Regions from separate parts of the Cupriavidus sp. CER-90 genome, predicted to be linked through region 1. Evidence: predicted binding sites of a transcription regulator. Region 1 holds the regulator's gene; the other holds the start of a gene.
The links. Region 1 encodes FliA, which starts transcription of late flagellar genes. Its sites were predicted from a motif close to CTAAAGTTTNNNNNNNNNNNGCCGNTA; they were not measured.
Positions count from the first base shown of each region.

Region 1 (3,206 bases):
GCGCGCGACAGGACGCCGTAATTGCGCCGCACGCGCGGATCGGCGGCCAGGTCGGTATTGCGCACCAGCGCGCCGATACGCAGGCCGCCTTGCTGCGATGGCTCTATCTTGTCCAGCGCAAGGCCGTTCACGTCGATCAGATGGGTTGGCGATTCGATGCCAAGCTTCATCAGGTCGAGCAGGTTGGTGCCACCGGCGATAAAGCGGGCACCGGGTGTCTTCATGGCAGCCGCCGCCGCGTCCGCGGGCGTGGCCGCGCGCTCGTAGGTGAACGGGTTCATGTCTGGCTCCCCGCGACCTCGGTGATGGCGTCGAGGATATTCGAGTACGCGCCGCAGCGGCAGATATTGCCGCTCATCCGCTCACGGATCTCGCCGGGCGACAGTTGCGGCCGCGTGTTCAGGTCGGGCGTGACGTGGCTCGGGATGCCGGCGCGCACCTCGTCGAGCACGGCAACGGCCGAACAGATCTGGCCCGGCGTGCAATAGCCGCACTGGTAGCCGTCATGCTTGACGAAGGCCACCTGCATCGGATGCATGTTGTTCGGCGTGCCGAGTCCTTCCACGGTGGTGATTCTGGCACCCTCGTGCATGACGGCGAGGGTCAGGCAGGAATTGAGGCGCCGGCCGTCGACGATCACGGTGCAGGCGCCGCACTGGCCGTGGTCGCAGCCCTTCTTGGTGCCGGACAGGCGCAGATGCTCGCGCAGCGCGTCGAGCAGCGTGGTGCGCGTGTCCAGCGTCAGCGAGCGCGGTTGCCCGTTGACGACAAATGATACGTTCGAAGCCACCGGCTTGAGGGCGCCGGGGCTGACCCGCGATGGCGGCGCGGTGGCGGTGGCGGCACCGGCAGGCAAGGCGGCGGCGCTCACCGACGCCGCGCCTGCCATCACGAATTCCCGCCGCGAAAGCTTGATGTCGCTGAAATCTTCCATGTCGTTGGATCCTTTCTGGCTGACAGATGACGGACAGAGGACGGCAACGTGGCGAGACTTGCACGTAGGAATTACATGGCGCCAGCGGGCATGGCAGACACAATGCCGCCAGGGATATGCACGGGAATACCGCGCAGGGGACGAATGTAGCGCTTGCCGCACGTTGCTTGGGCGGAAAGGCGCAGGAAGCGTGCCACCGGCCGCGCGGGGACAGCGGCGAGGGGAGATTGCAGGGGATTCGCCGGAAGTATCGGCGTGGATCTGCGGGCCCGGGACAGGCCGTGGCGCTCAGCGGTAGCTGACGGTCACCTCGTTGCTGCGGCCCTGGAGCATTGGCGTGAGTCCGCCCTGGCCCGGTACGCGATAGGCAAAGACAAAGCCCTTGGTGGCATCGTCGCCGACGAAGGCGTCGGTCTTGCCCTCGGCGCCCGCCAGCAGCACGCAACGGTCGGCATTGCACAGGTATGCCTGCAGGTCGACGGGCGGGGTGCGCGTGAAGCTGTAGCGCCAGCGCACCGAAGTAATGCGGCCCATGGCCTGCGGCATCGTGGCCAACGGCACCACGGGCGAAGACAGCGCACGCTGGCCCTTGTTCGTGATCTGCGGCCCCACTGACGATGCCGTCCACGCAAAGCGCGAGCCGGTCAGTTCATAGGTGGCCTTCGTAAAGACCGGCGCATAGGTCTGCGCGTGGGCCGCCGCCGGGCCCATCGCGCACACCACCGCCAGGACCAGGGCGCGCCGCATCACAGCATCCCGCGCAACTGGGTGCGCAGGCGTCCGATGGCCTGGCTGCGGATCTGGCACACGCGCGATTCGGTCACTTCCAGCACCGCGCCGATTTCGCGCAGGTTCAGTTCCTGGTCGTAGCACAGCGACAGCACCAGCTTTTCGCGCTCGGGCAGTTTGTCGATGGCGCGGATCAGCGCCTCGCGCATGCCCGATTCCATCAGCACGGTCAGCGGATTGCCGTCGTCGGTGACGCCCAGGTGGCGATCGAGGAAGTCCTCCTCGCCCGAGCGTTCGAAGTCTTCATAGTGCAGCAGCTGGCAGCCATAGACCTCGTTCAGCAGCTCCTGGTATTCCTCGAGCGGCATCTCCAGTTCCTTGGCCACCTCGGAATCGATCGGCGTGCGGCCAAGCTTCTGTTCCAGCTGGCGCTGCGTGCGCTCGATCTTGCGCGTGAACTGACGCAGGCTGCGCGATTGCCAGTCGTTGGCACGCACCTCGTCGAGCATGGCGCCGCGAATGCGCTGGCTTGCGTAGGTCTCGAACCGGGCGCCATGGTTGTCTTCATACCGTTTGGCGGCGTCGAGAAGGCCGATCATGCCGGCCTGTATCAGGTCGTCGATCTGTACGCTGGCGGGCAGCTTGGCCGCCAGCTGCAGCGCGATGCGCCGCACCAGTGGCGCGTGTGACTTGACCACGTCGGCCTGCTCGAGCTTTCCCTGAATCGTATACATGGTGGAACTCTCGTTAAATGCTTACTGTTTGTGCCAGCGCCGGAGAGGCTGAAAATCGGCGGCTGGCAGGCTGAGTTTCCGGTCTTGTCGAGACTTCTTGTTCTTCGCGTTCATGCGGCAACGGCCGAGGCCATTCCCAGCGGCGATGCTTCGTGGCGCAACGGCCATGCGCCGATACCGCTGGCGATGTGCCGCAATGCACCGGTGGCCGCAGCGGCGGGATACGCCTCCACCACGCACCGCCCAAGCTGGAGCGCACGCGCCACCAGCGGGTCCATCGGCAGGTACCCTGCCAGGCTGGCCTCCACGCCCAGGTACTGGCTCGCCGTGCGGGCCAGGTTGCGCGCGAGCGCCGTGACCGTCCCCTCGGCGGCCGCCAGATTGACGACCAGCTGGAATTGACGGCATGCGTATTCGTGATGCAGCCGCTTGATGCAGGCATAGGCGGCAGTGATCGACGTGGCCTCGGGGCGCATGACGATCACGAAGTTGTGGGCCATGCCCGCCAGTGGCGACAGTGCGCCGGTGATGTCGCGGCGCGTGTCGATCAGCATCGAGCGCACGTCAGTCAGTCGCGCCGCCAGCCCGCGCTCGTCGGGACGAACGGTCATCGCGCCCGCCTGCAGCACGGCAATGCCGCTGGCCCCGCGCGTGCCGGCCGCGGCGGCCAGCGGCGCCCGGCCCTCGAGCACATCGGCCAGCGTGGCCGCCGGCGCGGCGCCGGCAAGCCGCATCGCCCGGGCGCCGTACATGTCTTCGTCCGCCAGCAGCACGCGCTCGCCCTGCATCGACAGCGCATTGGCCAGGCC
Region 1 covers NZ_JBYGYM010000001.1:1,226,658-1,229,863, forward strand. The annotation lists gene AC24R4_RS05555 (FAD binding domain-containing protein) at 1-281, opposite strand, end outside; gene paoA (aldehyde dehydrogenase iron-sulfur subunit PaoA) at 278-934, opposite strand; gene AC24R4_RS05565 (flagellar protein FlhE) at 1,223-1,681, opposite strand; gene AC24R4_RS05570 (RNA polymerase sigma factor FliA) at 1,681-2,397, opposite strand; gene AC24R4_RS05575 (MinD/ParA family ATP-binding protein) at 2,508-3,206, opposite strand, start outside.

Region 2 (3,206 bases), 250 kb from region 1:
TAATTGGCGCGCGCTTGCATCAGTTGCTCGAACCTGGCACCGGAATCGGCGCTGGGGGAAGCCCGCATGACCTTGCCCAGGTCTTCAAGCGTGGCGCTGACCTGTTCCCGGATCTTGCCGATCTTCTCGGCGTTCTGCTCCGCCAGCGCCGGGTCTTCCGTCAGGGCGGTGTCGCGCACCAGGATGCCGATCGCCAGCACCCGTTCCTTGGCCAGCTTCAGATCCAGTACGCGCAACAGCCGTTGTTCCACGGCCTGGTGCATCGCGTCGTTCATGCCGCCCAGCGCCCTCACGCCTACCGTGGCCACCACGGCCAGCAGCAGCACCACCACGGCGAATGCCAGCGACATCCGCGCGCCGATCCCCATTTTCCGCAAGCCCATGACTTCGTACCTTTCGTCTGTCGGGTTGTATTTGTACGCGCTGCGTCCGCCCGAGGCGGGGCGTCGCACGGCACGGTAACGGCGGGCCGCACGCTGCACTTGAGCGAATAAATGAAATGGGGGGAAAAGTCGCTGCTCTTCCACAAATTGGGGGCGCAGCGCATGGCGTCTAATCTGCCTCAGGCACTTCGATCCCGTCGCAATGGACGGGCGAGGCAGACCGCCGGAAACGGCGGATGGCTTCGAAGGATGCGGGCTCAAAAAAAAGAAGCCCACGCGCGGGGTGCTCGTAGGCTTTCAGGACTGCTATGCAGGGACCGGCTGTACCCGGTCCCGAACCGCGAATATAAACCTGCTTACATGAGGTGTAAATCGCGTTTCTATCAGGGATTCCCCTGATGGCGGGTGTAACGCGTGCATCACTCGTATGCCAAAAGTGATGCCAGAAGACACTTTTAGACTTATCGATGAATTACGGACGCTTCCCGGAAACCTTTAGCTGGCGCGGGTTGTGGAGAATGCGCTGGCCTGACAGACTCGCAGCGGATCGATATGTGCTACACGAATCACAAAATCGCGGCAACTAAATAAGTAGAGCAAATCCTCTAGGCCCAGCCCCGCAGGGGGTTCGTCAACGCTTGTAAAACTTTGTTACTCTCCCGCCTGAAGTATTCCCCTTCTCTCCTGGCAGAGACGACCCCACCGGGTAGCAGGGCAGCGTCCATCACTTTCCTCGAACGCCTGTCCGCTGCAATCATGTCGTCGTGTCCCTGCACCGGTTCCGAGAGCGAATGTTTCAATTCTCGCCGCGATCAGGCTGCAGTAACCGTCACTTTTAGTGCGACGGCACGCAAAGTCCCTGGTCATCGGACCGTTGTCAGCCGCCAGAACCCTCGCGGGCTCTTCCGGAGAAGTTGTGAAGAAGGAAATCAAGGCTCCCAGACCCAGCAGAAAGCTGCAGCAGTTGCAGTTCGCCGCGCACAGCGCCAGCCGTGCCGCGGTGGTCGTGCATCTGTCGAATGGCACGCGGCTCAATGGCATCGTGCTGGCGTCGGACAATTACATGATCCTGCTCGGGCGGACCGCCGAGGATCCCACTCCGACACTGATCTACAAGCGTGCCATCACGGTGGTGACGCCCGCCCACGCGTCGACCGACGCCGTGGCGATGCTGGACGCCGACGTATCGCCGGATTTCGTGCGGATCTTCATTCCGCGCACCCGCAAGCGCCGCTGACCGCCCGGCCCGCCGCGCCGGGCCGGGGGCTGGCCGCCGCCGGCGGCATCGCCTCCGCCTCTATATATATAGCGGGCCACAACGGGCGCCATGGCGGGCAGGGCCGCCGCCATACACCAGATCGGCCTACGCCCGCAACACGCGCAAAAGTCACTCTAAAGTCTTCTCACCCACGGTCGATAACCTTTGCAACGGAGGCACTCTACGCCCTGCACTGCAGGCAGCCAACGTTACGGCACCCGCCGGAATGCCTAAAACATTGCAAATAGGAGTCGTACCATGGCGCAAGTCATCAACACCAACATTCTGTCGCTGCAAACGCAGAGCAACCTGAACACGTCGCAATCGTCGCTGAACAGCGCGATCCAACGTCTGTCGTCGGGCCTGCGCATCAACAGCGCCAAGGACGATGCTGCTGGTCAAGCCATCGCCAACCGCTTCACCGCCAACATCAAGGGCCTGACGCAAGCTTCGCGTAACGCCAACGACGGTATCTCGATCGCTCAAACGACCGAAGGCGCGCTGAGCGAAGTCAACAACAACCTGCAACGTGTGCGTGAACTGTCGGTGCAAGCCGCCAACGGCACGAACTCGTCGTCGGACCTGAAGTCGATCCAGGACGAAATCAAGCAGCGTCTGTCGGAAATCGACCGCGTGTCGGCTCAAACCCAGTTCAACGGCGTGAAGGTTCTGGCCAAGAACCAGAACATGTCGATCCAGGTTGGCGCCAACGACAGCGAAACGATTTCGATCGCCCTGAAGCAGATCACCTCCGCTACCCTGGGCGTGGCTGGCTTCAGCGTTGCCGGCCCGCAAGGCGCAACGGCTTCGATCGGTTCGGCCGCTGCTCAAGCTGCTCTGGGCTCGGCCACGCCGGTGACCGGCGCTTCGGCAACCGGCGTTTCCGCCGCCGACATCCAGCGCGCTCTGGGCCTGAACACCTCGGCTGCCGTGAACGCACAGAACGTGGTCGCTGACTCGAACGGCAACTGGTTCGTGCAAGTGAGCATGACTGGCCTGACCGCCGCCGACGACGCCGCTCTGTCGTCGAAGGGCTTCGCTGGCAACGGTACCGCCACGTCCGCCACGATGTACATCGCCGTCAAGCCGACCGACGCATCGGTCAACGGCAACACCGCCGGCTTCACGCTGACCGGTTCGTCGCTGCAAGCTTCGGACTTCCAGCAACCGGCCACGACCAACCCGCTGGCCACGCTGGACAAGGCCCTGGCAACGGTTGACAACCTGCGCTCGAGCCTGGGTGCTGTGCAGAACCGCTTCGAATCGACGATCAACAACCTGAGCACGACGGTGAACAACCTGTCGGCTTCGCGTTCGCGCATCGAAGACGCTGACTACGCAACGGAAGTGTCGAACATGACCCGCGCGCAGATCCTGCAACAAGCTGGTACGTCGGTGCTGTCGCAAGCGAACCAGACCACGCAAAACGTGCTGTCGCTGCTGCGTTAATCGCCGCGCCGCAAGAAACCGGGCCGCAAGGCCCGGTTTTTTTGCCGGAGTGTTTTGCAGGCAGACCACTGCCTGCAAAGCATTTCAACCGTAGAGTTTTTCCTGCCCTACCGGAC
Region 2 covers NZ_JBYGYM010000001.1:978,303-981,508, forward strand. The annotation lists gene AC24R4_RS04365 (methyl-accepting chemotaxis protein) at 1-350, opposite strand, end outside; gene AC24R4_RS04370 (RNA chaperone Hfq) at 1,300-1,620, shown strand; gene AC24R4_RS04375 (FliC/FljB family flagellin) at 1,900-3,090, shown strand.
Region 2: a site for FliA is predicted at 1,776-1,802, ahead of AC24R4_RS04375 (FliC/FljB family flagellin). Genes of this name have one in related genera too.